3 regions of the Clostridium cochlearium genome follow, and region 2 is predicted to be linked to each of the others. Evidence: riboswitches for the same ligand, from Rfam matches in the RefSeq annotation. Region 2 holds a riboswitch; each other region holds the start of a gene.
What was found. A riboswitch is a leader RNA that binds a small molecule or an ion and turns the genes downstream of it on or off. The one in region 2 is predicted to bind thiamine pyrophosphate.
Positions count from the first base shown of each region.

Region 1 (5,984 bases), 820 kb from region 2:
TGGAAAGTCGAGAATGAAGAATTAAGGATAGTTTAGATTTGTCTAATATAAAAAAGGTTTATCTTTAGCTAAACCTAAAGATCTTATAAAATTAAAAACTTTTCGTAATGTTAATGGAGAAAAGTTGTCAATCATTTTCCACTTTCCATTCTCCATTTTCAATTCTAACTAATAAGATTAAAGATTTTCTGACGTAAGGAAGAAAATCATCCTTCATTGTCCTCTGTCCTCTGTCAATTGTCAAATGAACTGTCCTCTGTTAAAAAAATTACATCGTAATTTTTTTATTTTACGTGTTGTTTCTAATTAATTATACTATATATAATACTTAAAAATACAAAATGATGTGGAGGTAATAAATGTGAAAAAAATAGTTGTAATGTTAGCAAAGGGTTTTGAGGAAATCGAAGCATTAACAGTAGTGGATGTTTTAAGAAGAGTTGGAGTTGATTGTAAAACTTGTTCTATAAGTGAGGAAAAAATGGTAAAAGGAACTCATAATGTATATGTAAAGGCTGATATACTTTTAAAAGACTTTAAGGAGTATGATTTTTCAGGCATAGTGCTACCAGGTGGTATGCCAGGAGCTGCTAATTTAAGAGATAATAAACAGGTTATAGAAATAATAAAACAATTTAACAAAGAAAATAAATTAATAGCAGCTATTTGTGCAGCACCTATAATATTAAAAGAAGCAGATATTATAGAAAATAAGAACATAACTTCCTATCCAGGGTTTGAAGAAGAATTAAAAGGAGCTAATTATAAAGAAGATAGAGTGGTTCAACATGATAATATAATAACCAGTAGGGGACCTTCTACAGCTTTAGATTTTGCTTTTAAAATATTAGAAAATATAATAGATACAAAAGAATTACAGGAATTAAAAGAATCTATGTTGTATGAATAAAGTTCAATAGAAGGAACACAGGTAACTTTAGATGATATGCTAGAGTATGGAGCTGATGAAAACAAAAAAACAGATGATATTCAGGAAGTATTAAATTATTCTGAGGCACTAAGAATTGGCGAGAATTTAATAGGAAGAATACCTATATCAACAAGATTAATTAAAGAAATGCATAAAATATTATTATCTGGAGAAGTAAGAGGAAAAAATAGAAATCCAGGAGAGTTTAAAGGAAATCAAAATATAAAAGAAATAAAAAATATTATTTCTATGACTTAATAAATATTTTAAGACAATAATAGCAATATAATAATTAGGCAACTTTTTTAAATATATATAATTTATTTATAAGAAAGCTTCCTATTCCAGTAATAATAGAAGCTGTTAAAGCACATATATTTGACCATAGTAAATCAGATATACCTAAGATATTATAAATAGACATTATAGATAAAATAATTGAATTTATTATAGCCGCTATACCTAAAACAGAGGCAAATTTTAAAAAAGAGCCCTCTGTTTTAAAGGTATATTTTTTATTCCAATAGTATCCATTTAATGAATAAAAAATAAAGGATATAAATTTAAATAGAATATTAGCCGCACCTTTATAGATACCCGTTACCATCCAAAGCATATTTAGAATACAAAAGTCTATAACAACATTAGAGCTGCCTATTAGAGCATATAAAATAAATTGTTTTATATTATCCTTTAAATTCATATTATCACCCTAAGTTAATTATATAATATAATATATTTTATGTGAGATGTTTTACAGAAATTAAAAAATATTTAATGTAGGTGATAAAAATGCAAGATATAATATTGAAAAATGGAACTAAGCTTATATATAAAAAAATAAGTGGTCATATAACTTCCTTTTGCATAGGATTTGATGCAGGAGCAATAAGGGAAGAAGGCTTTCCTTATGGAACAGCTCATGTAGTGGAACATATGGTATTTAAAGAAACAAAAAATAGAAAAGAGCAAGAAATAAATTTATTATGTGATGAAATATTTGGTTTTCAAAATGCTATGACAAATTACCCTTATGTAATATATTATGGAACCACTTTATCAGAAGAATTTCATAAGGGAATAGAAGTATTTTTAGACATAGTATTAAATGCAACTTTAAAAGAAAAAGGATTTAGGGAAGAAATGGATATAATTAAACAGGAATTAAAGGACTGGAAAGATGATAATGACCAATATTGTGAAGATGAACTTTTTTATAATGCCTTTGAAAATAGAAGAATAAAAGAGCTTATTATAGGAAATGAAAACAGTTTAAACTCCATAACTTTAAATCAGATAAAAGCTTTTTATAATAAATTTTATAAATTAAACAATATGACAATATCTGTGGTTTCTTCTTTAGAATTTGAGAAGGTAAAGAAAATTATAGAAAAATATTTAATAAAGGAAGAAGAAAAAACTAATATAGAAAAAGTTAATGAAAATTATCTATATGAGCTAAATAATCCAGGAATATTTGTAAAAATAAAACAAGGTATAGAAGGTGCAAAAATACAATATGCTTACCCTATACACATGTTAAAAAGTAAAGAAATAAAGGCAATGGATATATTTAATTTTTATTTTGGAGAAGGTACGAGTAGTATTTTATACCATACAATAAGAACAGAAAATTCCCTAGCTTATGATATTGGAAGTTTTATAAAAAATGAAAAGGGAATAAAGCTATTTTGTATACAATTATCTGTACATAAAGACAATGTAAATAAAGCAATAGCCCTTATAAATAAGGCAATAGAAGAAGTTAAAGATGATAAAAATTATTTTAAACAGGATAAAATAAAAAAAGCAATTAAAGGAATTAAACTAAAACAGGAATTAAGATGGGAAAGATCTGTACAGCTGGCAAAGGATTTAACTTGTCATGAAATAATGTATAATGATTATAAAGGAGTATTTCCAAATAAAGAGGACTACAAAGATATAGATGGATACTACATAAATAACATCATAAAAAGGATTTTAAATAATCCTAGTATACAAATAATTCAGTAGTCACACTTGACTGTTAAAAAATGCTGTAGTATCATTTAGGTAACAATAGAATAAAATTTCAGGGGAGCTGGATAATGCCAGCTGAGAGTAAGAACTGGATTCTTAGACCCTTTACCTGATCTGGATAATGCCAGCGTAGGGAGAATGGTTTACTATATATTTTATATTTATATAGTTCTACTATTTGAATGCAAAAGTGCAGACTTACGTTGTCTGTGCTTTTATTTTTTATAAAAATATGGAGGAGTATAATATGAATACTAAAAAATTAACATTTTCAGCGTTACTAGTAGCTTTAGGAGCTTTCTTAGGAAATTTAATATTTATACCTATAGGAGCAGCTAAATGTTTTCCAGTACAACATGCAATAAATGTCATATCTGCAGTAATATTAGGGCCTTTTTATAGTGTATCTATAGCATTTTGTATATCTTTTTTAAGAAATATAGTTGGAACAGGTTCTTTATTAGCTTTTCCTGGAAGCATGATAGGGGCAGCTATTGCAGGTGTTTTGTATAAAAAAACAGGAAAAGAATTTTTAGCAGTTTTAGGAGAAATCATTGGAACAGGTTTAATAGGAGGATTACTAGCTTTCCCTATGGCAAAATTCATAATGGGAAAAGAAGTTGCAGGTTTATTTTTTATAGTGCCTTTTTCCATAAGTAGTGTAGGGGGAAGTATTATAGGATATACTATAATAAAATTAATTGGAGAAAAAATACTTAATAAGAATGAAGTTTTATGGAGGGGATAATTTTGAAAAAAGCATTAACCATTGCAGGTTCAGATAGTTCAGGAGGAGCTGGTATTCAAGCAGATATAAAGACTATGTCAGCTCATAAAGTATTTGGAATGAGTGTAATAACAGCAGTAACAGCACAAAACACCCAAGGAGTTTTTGCAGTACAGGATATAGACAAAGATATCATAGCAAAACAAATAGATGCCATATTTACAGATATAGAAGTAGATGCGGTTAAAATTGGAATGGTATCCAAAATAGAAACCATAGAAATAATAGCAGAAAAATTAAAAGAGTATAAGGCTAAAAATGTAGTAGTAGACCCTGTTATGATATCCAAAAGTGGATACGATTTATTAGCACCAGAATCTAAAAAAACTCTTATAGAAAAATTATTACCTTTAGCGGATGTAATAACTCCTAATTTACCAGAAGCAGAGGAAATAATAAAAACCTATGAAGAAGAAGGTAAAATTGAAGAGGATATAAAAAAAATAATACCTATTGATAGCAAAGAAAAAATGGAAAAAGCCGCTGAAATAATAATGAAAATGGGACCTAAAAGTGTACTTATGAAAGGTGGACACCTAGAAGGAGAAGCTATAGACATTTTATACAGTAAAGAAAAAGTCAGCTATTTCTCTTCAAAGCGTATAAATACTAAAAATACCCATGGAACAGGATGTACACTATCTTCAGCCATAGCCTCAAACTTAGCACTAGGCTACAACTTAGAAGAAAGTGTAAAAAAAGCTAAAGACTATATACAAATAGCCATAGAACATTCATTAGATATAGGAAAAGGAGTAGGACCTACAAACCACTTTTATGAACTTTATTTAGAGGACAAAGGACAGAGGACAGAGGACAATTGACAGTTTTTCTTCCTGGCGTCAGAAGAGCTTTAATCTTATTAGATATAATTGAAAATGGAAAGTGGAGAATTGAGAATGAAGGACGCTTTTCTTCGTTACACTCAGAAAAGTTTTAATTTTATTTGATTTGTTAAAGATAGTTGTATTATGGAAAACTCGTTTAGCAAGCTAAACATCGAAGGCGTTTTAGATTTAGTCAATTTATAAAAGTTTAGCTTTAGCTAAACTTTTGTAAGGTTTTATACAATTTAAAATTTTTCGTAATGTTAATGAAGAAAAATTAACCTTCATTGTCCTCTGTCCTCTGTCAATTGTCAAATGTAACAAAGCGGAGAAAAAATATCCATAATTATTCATTATTAACTGTTAGTTGTTCATTAAAAAAAGGGGGGGTTATCGTGGAAATTTATGAAAAAATATATAATAGCTTATTAAAAATAAAAGAAAAAAATCCTTTGATTCATCATATAACAAATTATGTAACGGTAAATGATTGCGCAAATATAGTATTGGCTATAGGAGCGTCGCCAGTGATGGCAGATGATATAAATGAAGTTGAGGATATGGTGTCTATAGCTTCGGCTTTGGTTATAAATATAGGAACTTTGAATCAAAAGACAGTTAAGTCCATGCTTTTGGCAGGGAAAAAATCAAATGAATTAAATATACCTGTTATTTTAGATCCAGTAGGAGTTGGAGCTACCAAATATAGAACTCATATAGCTTTGGAACTTTTAAGGGAAATAAAATTTTCAGTAATAAGAGGGAACATATCAGAGGTAAAGGTTTTATCTGGTATGGATGCATCAACAAAAGGAGTAGATGCAGAAAGTTGCGATGAAGATAATTCTATTGAAGAAAGAATTAAACTAGTTAAAAATCTTTCGGAAAAATACAATGCAGTAATTGCAATAACTGGAGAAAAGGATGTAATAGGATTTAAAAAAGATATTTACATTGTAGAAAATGGAAGTAGCATCATGTCTAAAATTACAGGAACAGGTTGTATGTGCACCTCTGTAATAGCATCTTATTGTGGAGCAGAAAAAGATTATTTACAAGCTACATTATCAGGAGTTACATCCATGGGTATCGCAGGAGAAATTGCCTATGAAAAAACTAAAAATTTAGGGCCAAGTTCCTTTAGAACAGCTTTAATAGATAGCATATATAATCTTAATGAAAATTCATTTAAAGAAAGGGGAAAGATTTATAATGGGTAATAAAAATTTAGATTGTACTCTTTATTTAGTAACAGATAGAGATGTATTAAAGGGAAGAGATTTAAAAAAGGCAGTGGAAGATGCCATATTAGGTGGAGTTACTTTAGTGCAATTAAGAGAAAAAGATATTTCATCAAAAGAATTTTATGAAATAGCAAAGGAAATAAAAAATATAACAGACAAATACAATGTACCAC
Region 1 is NZ_LT906477.1:1,495,877-1,501,860, reverse strand. Features, by position in the region: gene CKV72_RS07455 (DJ-1 family glyoxalase III) at 362-910, shown strand; gene CKV72_RS07450 (Fic family protein) at 947-1,189, shown strand; gene CKV72_RS07445 (GtrA family protein) at 1,224-1,634, opposite strand; gene CKV72_RS07440 (M16 family metallopeptidase) at 1,724-2,947, shown strand; TPP riboswitch at 2,998-3,106, shown strand; gene thiW (energy coupling factor transporter S component ThiW) at 3,201-3,701, shown strand; gene thiD (bifunctional hydroxymethylpyrimidine kinase/phosphomethylpyrimidine kinase) at 3,704-4,564, shown strand; gene thiM (hydroxyethylthiazole kinase) at 4,963-5,787, shown strand; gene thiE (thiamine phosphate synthase) at 5,780-5,984, shown strand, end outside.
Region 1: another riboswitch for thiamine pyrophosphate. It lies ahead of thiW (energy coupling factor transporter S component ThiW); the one in region 2 lies ahead of thiC (phosphomethylpyrimidine synthase ThiC).

Region 2 (5,984 bases):
TCTATAATAAAATATAGCTATCTTATCTATTGAATATAAAGAAATAAATCCTTCAAATTTATGAGAATACACTTCTATTTTAGGATTCTTAGAAAACTTAGTTTTCCATATTTCTTTAGTATTTATATCATCTATTTTAATAAATTTAAAAGGTGTAAAATATTCATCCTCTAATTGTTTTATTATATCATAATTTCTCTTATTTTTTATAGACATAGCAAAGGGAATTGTTTCTATAGAAAATACATCTTCTTTATTATAATACTTATTTCTAAAATTATCACTATTTTTTACTCCACATTCTAATCTAGGTAACATTACACCTTCTCCCTGAGCAAAATGAAACTCTTTTATACTATTGATAAACAACGCTAATGGTTTATATGAATCTGAACCACAGCAAGGATAAAAAAGCGCCCCTTCCTTTATAGGAATATTAAATATTTGATTAAATCTTGTGGTTATATTGTCTGTACTATAATCATCGTCAAAAATTCCATAACAGCATTTTATATATTTGCTTCTATTTATACTAAATTCAAATCCTTGTTCCTCTAATTCATCCAAAATATACTTGTCCAATAAATACAAACCATGTTTTTGAAGTCTCTCAATATGTTTTTTGCTTATTATTATTTCAAATTCTCCCATGAAAAACTTACATACTTCCGTATGTATACTTATATGAGTTGGTAAATTAAATTCTTTACCAATAATATAAGCTACATGTTTAAAAAATTCTTCAGGGCTAAATTGTTTGTTCACAATGGATCTAACCCATATAGATGTATCCATATATTTCTCCTTTTCATACAAATGATTTTACACTAATTAGATTATATAGTATAGTTGAGTAAAGTCAAATTCTATAAAAAAATTTAATTATGGAATATTTTTTTCTTATCTGTTACAATAATAAACATAAATAAACTATTTAAAGGAGGCTTTTTAATGAACATAGTTACCATGAGCGATATCGCTTATGACGAGTTCTTAGACTTTTTAAAAGAAAATGGTGTTAAAGATAATATTCTTAGAATACACTTAGCAGGTATGGGATGTAGCGGTCCTGTATTTAATCTTGTCATAGATGAAGAAAAACCAAACGATGAGGTAGTTAAAATTCATGACGTAACTTTTTTAATAGATAAAAATCTTGTTAGTCAATTCGTTGGATTTGTTATTGAATGCTCTGAGGAAAATGGATTAGGTGGATTTTCTTTAGAACCTATTGTAAAACCTGATACCGGTGGATGTTCTACTTGTGGTGGATGCCACTAATAAAAAAAGTGTGTCGTAGTTTTAAAAAACTGCAACACACTTTTTTTAACAGAGGACAGAGGACAATTGACATAGGACAATGAAGGAAGATTTTCTTCCGCTTTGCTATAGAAAACCTTAAATTTTATAATATAATTGAAAATGGAAAGTGGAGAATGGAGAGTTAAGGATATTTTAGATTTGTCTAATATAAAAAAGGTTTAGCTTTAGCTAAACCTAAGGATCTTATAAAATTAAAAACTTTTAGTAATGTTAATGGAAAAAAGTTGTCAATCATTTTCCACTTTCCATTCTCCATTTTCAATTCTAACTAATAAGATTAAAGATTTTCTGACATAAGGAAGGAAAATCCTCCTAAATTGTTCATTATTCATTGTTAGTTGTTCATTAAAAATTGTTCTTTGTCCTCTGTCAATTGTCCTCTATAAAAATTTTGTCACACAAAATTTTTATTTATCATCGTTTCTTAATATATTTATATCTTTTCCTTGCATAACCTTATTCATATTTCTAACAGCACACATTTTTCCACACATAGTACAACTATCGTTAACTTCTGGGGTAGAACTCTTTCTATATTTTCTTGCTTTCTCATCATCTATAGCTAAATCAAACATTTTTTCCCAATCTAATTCTTTTCTTGCAGCTGACATTTGATTATCCCACTCTCTTGCTCCTTTTATTCCTTTAGCAATATCTGCTGCATGAGCTGCTATTTTAGTTGCTATTATTCCTTCCTTCATATCATCTAAATCTGGAAGTCTTAGATGTTCTGCAGGTGTTACATAACATAAAAAGTCTGCTCCATAGGTTGCTGCAATAGCTCCTCCTATAGCACTTGTAATATGATCATATCCAGGAGCTATATCTGTAACTATAGGTCCTAATACATAAAAAGGTGCATTATGACATAATTTTTTTTCTAATTTCATGTTTGTTTCTATTTCATCTAGGGACATATGTCCAGGTCCTTCTATTATAATTTGAACATTTCTTTTCCATGCTCTTTTAGTTAATTCTCCTAAAGTCATAAGTTCTTTTATTTGACTTGCATCTGTAGAATCATGTATTGAACCAGGTCTACAAGCATCTCCTAAACTTATTGTAACATCATATTTCTCACATATATCAAGAACTTTATCAAAGTACTCATAAAAAGGATTTTCTCTATTATTAAGCTCCATCCATGCATAAAGAAGAGATCCACCTCTAGATACTATATTAGTAAGTCTTTCATTTCTTTTAAATATCTCCACAGATTCCTTGTTAACTCCTGCATGTATAGTCATAAAGTCTACTCCATCTTTTGCATGAGTTTCTATTACATCTAATAATTCTTCTGCAGTGATATCTTTTAATTCTTTATCATAAAATCCAATAGCATCATACATAGGAACAGTTCCTATCATAGCTGGAGACATTTCTACTAATCTTCTTCTAAATTCTTGTGTTTTTCCAAAACAACTTAAATCCATTATAGCTTCTGCTTTCATATCTATAGCTTTTTTTACTTTTTCAAGTTCTCTCTCCACATTACAACAATCTTTTGATATTCCTAAGTTTACATTTATCTTAGTTCTTAATCCTTGTCCTACTCCTTCAGCGCTTAAATTTTTGTGATTTTTATTTGCTGGTATAGCAACACTACCTTTTGCCACACGCTCCATTAATTCTTTTATATCTATACCTTCTTTTTCAGCTACAGCTTCCATTTCCTTTGTAACTATTCCTTTTTTAGCAGCATCCATCTGAGTTGTGTAATTCATTTTATTCCTCTCCTTTTTTATTAAAATAAAAAGGGAAAGTTTTAAACTTTCCCTCAAAATACATATGTATATATATGCTATAGAATTTCACCATAACTACAATACACAATGTTCCCTACGTTGGTATTAACCAAATCAGGTTATGAGGGTCAGAGATAACATCTCTTTCTCAGCCTATTTTATAAGCTCCCCTAAATTTATTTAATTGTTTACATATTCATGGTATCATAGTTATTTTTTATAGTCAATGATTTTAATTATTTAAATCCAGTTCTTAATCTTTTAGCACAAATTTTTTAATAGCATAAGCTGCTCCATCCTCTTCATTGCTTTTTGTTATAAAATCAGCCACTTTTTTAAGTCTTGATGAACCATTTCCCATTGCAACACCTAATCCTGCATATTCTATCATTGTTATGTCATTATCCCAATCCCCTACTGCCATAATTTTCTCTTTAGGTATTTCATATTTTTCACATACTCTCTTTAAAGCAATTCCTTTATTTACTTCTCCGTTAAATATCTCTAAAAATTGGGGTAATGAAAATTGTGTATTTATTCTACTGCCATATTTAAAATCTAATTTTTCTTTAATAGGTTTAAGCTTCTCTTCTTTATGTGTTAAAAGGATTTTTGTTACATTTTCATCTTTATAAAATTTTGAAACTTGTCCAACTTCTATAGAATTAAATACATAATTATCTATCCCCATAAAATCTGAAATTTCATCTACATAGGTATTATTACCTATAAAAAGAACAATATATATGTCTTCTTTTTCACATATTTCTATTATATCTTCTACTATGTCTCTATCTAAATATTCACTATGAATAATGTTCCCTTTATTATCATATATTGTAGCCCCATTTAATCCTAAAAACAAATCTTTTGTTTCTAATTTTTTTATATAAGGTTCAGCAGCAGAATAATCTCTACCAGATACTAAAATTACTCTTATACCTCTATCCATTGATTTCCTTATTACATTCACAGTTTTACTTGAAATTTCATGATCTCTATTTAAAAGAGTGCCATCTATATCTAGTGCTATTAATTTATACATATAATCCCCTCCCTCTATACATTATACTTTACATTATAACTTATATTTGTAATATTTAAAATTATACATTTTCTACAAATTATTTATTATATAAAACAAAAGAACGACTTAACTAAGTCGTTCTTTGTGTCTATTTTTTATAATATTTTATTTAAAATATCTATCTAATAAACCTTTAAATGCCTTACCATGTCTTGCTTCATCTTTACACATTTCATGAACTGTATCGTGTATTGCATCTAAATTTAATTTTTTAGCAAGAGTTGCTAATTCTTTCTTACCACTACAAGCTCCATATTCAGCTTCTACTCTCATTTCTAAGTTTTTCTTAGTAGAATCTGTTACAACCTCTCCTAATAATTCCGCAAATTTAGCAGCATGTTCTGCTTCTTCAAAAGCGATTCTTTTATATGCTTCTGCAACTTCTGGTAACCCTTCTCTATCTGCTTGCCTACTCATTGCAAGATACATTCCAACCTCAGTACATTCTCCTACAAAATTAGCTCTTAATCCTTCTATTACTTCTTCATCTACTCCCTTAGCAACTCCTATTACATGCTCGTCTGCCCAAGCAAGTTCTCCCTCAACTTGTTCTACAAATTTATCTGATGGAACATTACATTGCGGACATCTTTCTGGTGCCGCATCCCCTTCATAAACATATCCACATACTGTACATACAAATTTTTTCATTTTCAATTCCTCCTGTTATATCTCTTATTTACAATTATTATTATATAATAATTATTATTATTTTGCAACTACTTTTCAAAATTATTTATTTTATTCACAGTTTGTTAACATTTTCCATAGCCATACATATTCTATCTAAAGCTTCTTTTAGAATTGTTCTAGAACAAGCTAAATTTATTCTCTGAAAACCTTCCCCTTCTTTTCCAAATACATATCCTTCATCAAAAAGTACTCTTGCTTCATTTATCATAAATTCTCTTAACTGTTCACAATTCATGGATAAACCCCTAAAATCTATCCAAGCTAAATAAGTTCCTTCTGATTTAGTTACTTTTAATTGTGGAATTTTTTCTTCTATATAATTACATAGAAAATTATAATTATCTTCTACATATTTAAGCATATCTCTATACCAACCTTCTCCATGCTTATAAGCTGCTTTCATAGCCTCTATTCCAAGCACATTTATGCCTTCTACTGCATTTTTATATACTGTATTTAAATATTTATCTCTTAAGTCTTTATTAGGAATAATAACATTTGAAACATGAAGTGCTGCTAAATTAAAAGTTTTTGTAGGGGAAATACATATCAAAGATATGTCCTCAAATTTTTTATCTACATTAATTATAGGTATATGTTTATACCCCTTAAATATCAAATCACAATGTATTTCATCAGATAACATTAATATATTATGCTTTAGGCATATATCACCTAATTTTTTTAACTCCTCTTGTTTCCAAACTCTTCCCCCTGGATTATGTGGATTACATAAAATCATCATTTTTACCTTTGAATCTATTTTACTTTCTAAGTCTTCAAAATCCATAAAATATTTATTATTTTCATATTTTAAAGGATTATTTACTATAATACGATTATTACTCTCTATACATCTTTTAAATTGATGATATACAGGAGGTTGTATTATTATCTTATCTCCTTCTTCTGTATAGCTTTGAATCATCCAACTTATAGCTGCAACTATTGTAGGTGCAGTGCATACCCATTCCTCTTCTACTTTAAAATTATGTATTCTATCCAGCCAATTTATTAAGGAATTATAATACTCTTCATCTAAATAGGAATATCCAAAGACTCCATGTTCTGTTCTATTTTTTATTGCTTCTATTATTTCAGGAGCAGTTCTAAAATCCATGTCAGCTATTCCCATA
Region 2 is NZ_LT906477.1:671,916-677,899, reverse strand. Features, by position in the region: gene CKV72_RS03275 (hypothetical protein) at 1-795, opposite strand, end outside; gene CKV72_RS03270 (HesB-like protein) at 952-1,281, shown strand; gene thiC (phosphomethylpyrimidine synthase ThiC) at 1,731-3,047, opposite strand; TPP riboswitch at 3,143-3,250, opposite strand; gene CKV72_RS03260 (HAD family hydrolase) at 3,322-4,113, opposite strand; gene CKV72_RS03255 (NADH peroxidase) at 4,261-4,806, opposite strand; gene CKV72_RS03250 (MalY/PatB family protein) at 4,901-5,984, opposite strand, start outside.

Region 3 (5,984 bases), 570 kb from region 2:
TTTTAATTATATCATCTATGCATATCCTATCACCATATTCAAAGTCTTGCATAGCAAGATTATGACACCCCTTACATTCATGCTTACAACCTGATAAAAATAATACAGATCTAAGTCCTTCACCATTAGCTAAGGAATTATCTAAAAAACCTGCCACTTGAAGATAGTTCATTTTCTATCTCTCCTCATAAAAAACTTTTCCATTAGTATGTGATAATCTATCCTTTCTTTCTGCTACCTTTCCAACTCCAAATCTTTCATCTAAACTTAAATATCCTGTAACCCTAGATATGCCTTGTATATTTTTGCTTCCACATTTAAAACAACTTGATTCGTGATTATCTATATAAGTACCACAGTTTTTACAATACTTTATATGAAAGTTTATCCCTAAATAATTAATATTAGTATTGCTATAAGCATAATTTATTATATCCATTATTACATCTTCTGTTGGATAATCATCTAACTCGATGTAAGAAATATGTCCTCCATTACAAATTGAGTGATATGGCGCTTCTATATCTATTTTTTCTTTTATTGATATTGGATATCCAACTGGTATATGAAAACTGTTTGTATAATAGTCCTTATCTGTTACCCCTTTAATTTCACCAAATATTTTTTTATCTTGTACTATAAATTTCCCACTTAACCCCTCTGCTGGAGTAGCATAGCAAGACCAATTCAACTTTGTTTCTTTTGTAGTCTTATCGGTAAAGTCTCTTATATGTTTTATGATTTTTATTCCTAATTCTCTAGCATTTTCTGATTCACCATGATGCTCTCCTATTAAAGCTTTAAGAGTTTCAGCTAATCCTATGAATCCTATACCCCAAGTACCTTGTTTTAAAATAGGTTCTATACTGTCCTCTGGCTGTAAATTTTCTGATCCTTTCATTAGATTTTGTCCTGCAACAAAAGGTAAATCTTTAACTCTTAATCTTTTTAAAACACCATACCTATGTAATAATGCTTCTTTTGCCATTTCTAATCTATTATCTAATAAAGCAAAAAACTTATTTATATCTTTTTTAGATATAATAGCTATCCTTGGTAAATTAATTGTAGTTGGTGCTATATTACCTCTTCCTTTAACATCTGGTTCTCCATTTACATTAGATTGTACTCTAGTTCTACATCCCATAGTAGCAGGTAAATATCCTTTATTATAATATTCTAAATTAAAATCTGCATCAATGTTCATAAAAGTAGGATTCATCCTCTTACTAGCAACTTTACAGGCTAATTTAAATAAATAATAATATGGATCTGATGGTCTCTTATTCACTCCATCTTTTACTCTAAATATTATATTAGGAAATATCGGTTGTTCACCTTTCCCTAATCCTTTTTCATACTCTATTAAAAATAATTCACAAACTAATGCAGCATCTTCTGACATTGGTATCCCTATATTTATTGAACTAAAAGGAACTTGTGAACCCGCTCTTGAATGCATAGTATTCAGATTATATACTATGCCCTGCATTGCCTGACTAATACTTTTCCTTAATTTTTTTTCACATAGCTCTTCAATCTTTTCTTCTTCTAATCCAACTTCTCTTAATTCTTCTTTTATTTCTTTTCTTGTAAATTCAACAAAGTAACCCATATCATTATCAAAATCTGGATGAGATTGCCCACCAAACATATCATTTTGAGTTGATTGTAATAATATACATGATAATTCGCAAGCAGACTCTATTCTTTTAGGAGGTCTTATAAATCCATACCCTGTATTAAATCCTTTTGATAAAACTTCTTTAGTTGGTATGTGCAAACAATTCACTGTTAAATTATAACTATCTAAATCATGATAATATATATCTCCATTTTCATGAGCCTTAGCTAAATGTTTAGGCATAGCAGCTAAGTTATACCACTTATTAGATTCACTAGCTATTCTTAATAATTTTGAAGAAAAATTATTTCCAACATTAGCATTATCTCTGTCTGTTTCAACCCCTATCTTCTCTATAGCTTCCATTAAATCTGATTTTATTTCTCTTATTCTAGTTCTTTCCTGTCTGTAATTAGCATAGGCTCTCCCTATATTTTTATAACTGTTCTCCATTAAAATACTTTCAACTAAATTTTGAATTTCTTCAACTGATATCTCATCTTTATTTAACTTTTCTATTTGTTCTACTACATTTTGAGTTAAATTCATATATTCACTTTCTTTTAATTCAAACCCTATTTCCTCAGAAGCTCTCTTAATTGCATTAGCTATTTTTATGGCATTAAAAGAAACTCTTCTGCCATCTCTCTTTACAACATATAGCATACACATTTCCTCCTAACTACAATATATTGTATATACTTTGGTCATTATACTATGTGAATGTCATAAAATCAACTTATAAAATTCCATATTATATGAAGTAAATGTGTTTAATATATAATTTATCTTTTCAATCTCTTTCTTTTGCACTTATGTTAAAGTTGACCTTTTATAAATATAAGTTTATGTATTTGCTGTAAATTAATTCAACATATTTGCAATAATTAAATATATATAATATAATAAACTTATAAAATTTAATAATGTAGTGCTAGGGGTGCTATAAAAGCTGAGAAATGGATTTCTTATTCATTAACCCTTGTACCTGAACTGGATAATTCCAGCGTAGGAAAGCCTTTTATAGATATAGAATATTATTATTAGCATTCCTTAATTGGAATGCTTTTTATTTACCCCTCATGCACAAACAGGAGGTATTATTTAAATGAATTTATTATCTTTAGGAGAAAACTTATTAGAAATAGTTAGTAATCCTAATTCCATATTAACACTACTAGGTCTAATGTTAGTAGTAATAATTTTATTAAAATCTAAAAAAATAAAATTAACTCCAGCATTAATTTGTAGCATAGGACTAGCATTGGCTTTAGCTACTATTCTAGATATGTTTAAGCTAACAAAGCTTCCAAATGGAGGTTCAGTTACACTTGGAGCAATGGTTCCTATTATATTAATGGCTCTTTTATACGGTCCTGAAGTAGGTTTTCTAACTGGATTTTTATATGGCCTTATAAAATTAATATTAGGTCCATATATACTTCATCCACTTCAAGTTTTATTTGACTATCCATTACCTTTTATGGCTCTTGGATTAGCTGGATATTTTAAAAACAACAAAATTTTAGGAACTATAATGGCTATATTGGGAAGATTTGTTTTTCACTTTATTGCAGGAGTAGTATTCTGGGGAAGTACAGCACCTGAATCTATGTCTTCTTACTTATATTCACTAATATATAATGGATCTTTTTTATCTGTAAATGCTCTTATATGTATTGTGATAATATATGTTTTACCTATTGAAAATATATATAAAATTATAAATAAAAAGTCTTATTATAAAGTTTTATAACATATTAAAGGTGCCTTCTTTTAAAGGCACCTTTAAGTTTTCTACTCTTCTACAGAAATAGCAGATGTTGGGCAGCTAGCTTCCGCTTCTTTAGAAAGCTCCTCTGATCCATCTGGGACTTCTTCTGTTATTGTTTTAGCTTTACCATCGTCATCCATTTCAAATACTTCTGGAGCCACTGAAGGACATAATCCACATCCTATACAAGTTTCTTTATCTACATATGCTTTCATTTGTATTCCTCCTTAATAAATATTATCTTTATTATTTTTACCTTGTTTTATTTATTTATAACTATATTTAGATAAATAAAAAGTTGGCAAATATTATTTACCAACTTTTTGCTTGTTATTTTATCTGATTCATAAATCCTTCTAATAGCTCCTCATATTCTGCACAGGCTGTAATATAATCTTCCACATTACCTTTCTCCATACTTTCTGTTAAGTCTAAATTTACAGGAAGTTCTGCTATTAAAGGTACTTCTAAATATTTAGCTTGTTCTTCAGCAGTTTTTCTACTAAATAAATTTATTTTTTCTCCACAACTACATCTTACATAAGACATATTTTCTACTACACCTAAAACATTTATATTCATTTTTTTTGCCATTATAATTACTTTTTTAACTATCATAGAAACCATATCTTGAGCTGTTGAAACAACTACCATTCCTTCTACAGGTATACTTTGCATGATTGTAAGTGCTACGTCTCCTGTTCCTGGTGGCATATCTATAAGAAGATAATCAAGTTCTCCCCATTCTGTATCTGTATACATTTGAGTAAGTACTCCTGTAATAACTGGACCTCTCCATATAACTGGTTCTTCTTCATGTTCAGTTAATAGATTAAGAGACATAACCTTTATACCTGATGATGTTTCTACTGGTAAAAATTTAATTTCTTCTCCAGTTCTTCCTTCTAAAGCATATGCTCTTTCTTCATTTATTCCAAAAAATCTAGGCATTGATGGTCCTGTTATATCTGCATCTAATACCCCAACTTTATATCCTGCTTTTTTTAGCTTTGTAGCAAGAATTCCTGTAACTGTAGATTTACCTACTCCACCTTTACCACTTATAACACCAATTATGTGTTTTATATTACCGTATTTAGGTACTATTTTAGAACATGATGCTTCATTACTATCACATTTACCTTTACTTGGACAACTATCACAATTACTCATAAAAATTCCTCCTTAGTTTCCATTAAAACTTCTCAGGCTTTTTATTAGAACACTCTACATGCCATGCTCTATTTTCATATTCTGCTTTAAGATAATACTTCTTGTCATTTTTATCTATTCTATCATGAAATGTAGCACTGGACTTATATAATAATCTTCTATAGCCTTGAGTTTTTAAAGTCATTACTACGTCATATTTAGAATCATCCTCTTCTACTAAGTATACTCCTTTATATTTCTTTAGTCTATTTTTAAATTCTTCTAAATCCTTAGATAAAATAAACTTTTTAACTTCGATGTCATCTTCTAAATTTATTCCTATAGTTTTACTAGTTTCTCCATTATCTTTTAAATAATTATCAAGAATTTCTAATATAGAGTCGTAATATATATTTGTAAAGTCTTTAGGAATTCTTACATCCCAAAAACTTTTTATTATATCATTATCTATTCTTTTAGATACTATGTATACTTTTCCATCTCCATATAAATTTCCACCATTTTTTTTATCTAATCCTACGATATACTGAAATTTATGAATCTTATCATGTGACTCATGCATTTCAAATATGTAATCTGGTTTCAATTCTGATTTCTCATCAACTTCTTTAGCTTTAGAAAGTATGTCATACAAATCCTTTATAGCTCTTTTATCTGTAACTATAAATCTATATCCTGGATCCCTAGTATTTTGTATTATAATTTTGTTTATTTTGTTTTCTTTTATATATTCAAAATCATTATTTTTCATATTAAAAGATAATTTTAGTTTATCCAAAGTAGAACAACCAGAAAAAACTATACTAAAAACTATAAAAAGAATAAAATAATTTTTTTTCTTATGTTTATGAAATCTAAACAATACTTTTTCCTCCAGATCTATTTAAATTTATTATTCTTTTTTAAATTTATCTACATTAAATATAAATACTCCTATAATAATAGTAAATAAACTTATAAATTGAGAGGTAGATAAAATAAATACATTCCCCCTTGGATCTCCTCTAAAAAACTCAACTATAATTCTACCTACACCATATAAAATCACATATAATGAAAATACTCTTCCCGGTTTTTTGTCCTTTTTACTATACCAAAGCAAGAAAAACGCTAACAAAAAATCAAATATAGATGAATAAATTTGAGTAGGATGAAGATGGATATTTGATGGAGCAAAGGGTGAATTTGTAAATGTAATACCTATTGGTAACTTCGTAGGTTTACCATAACAACATCCTGCTAAAAAACACCCTATTCTTCCAAAACCTTGAGCCAATGCTACTGATGGTACTACTAAATCAAGCATTTCTAGGACATTCCAGTTCTTTTTCTTACAGTATAAATATACTGAAAGAGCTCCACCTATTATGGCCCCATATATTACAAAGCCATTACCTAAATCTTTTAAAATCT
Region 3 is NZ_LT906477.1:98,883-104,866, reverse strand. Features, by position in the region: gene nrdG (anaerobic ribonucleoside-triphosphate reductase activating protein) at 1-172, opposite strand, end outside; gene CKV72_RS00545 (anaerobic ribonucleoside triphosphate reductase) at 176-2,290, opposite strand; TPP riboswitch at 2,551-2,656, shown strand; gene thiT (energy-coupled thiamine transporter ThiT) at 2,733-3,380, shown strand; gene CKV72_RS00535 (ferredoxin) at 3,422-3,613, opposite strand; gene CKV72_RS00530 (Mrp/NBP35 family ATP-binding protein) at 3,729-4,571, opposite strand; gene CKV72_RS00525 (YhfM domain-containing protein) at 4,594-5,433, opposite strand; gene CKV72_RS00520 (prolipoprotein diacylglyceryl transferase) at 5,464-5,984, opposite strand, start outside.
Region 3: another riboswitch for thiamine pyrophosphate. It lies ahead of thiT (energy-coupled thiamine transporter ThiT); the one in region 2 lies ahead of thiC (phosphomethylpyrimidine synthase ThiC).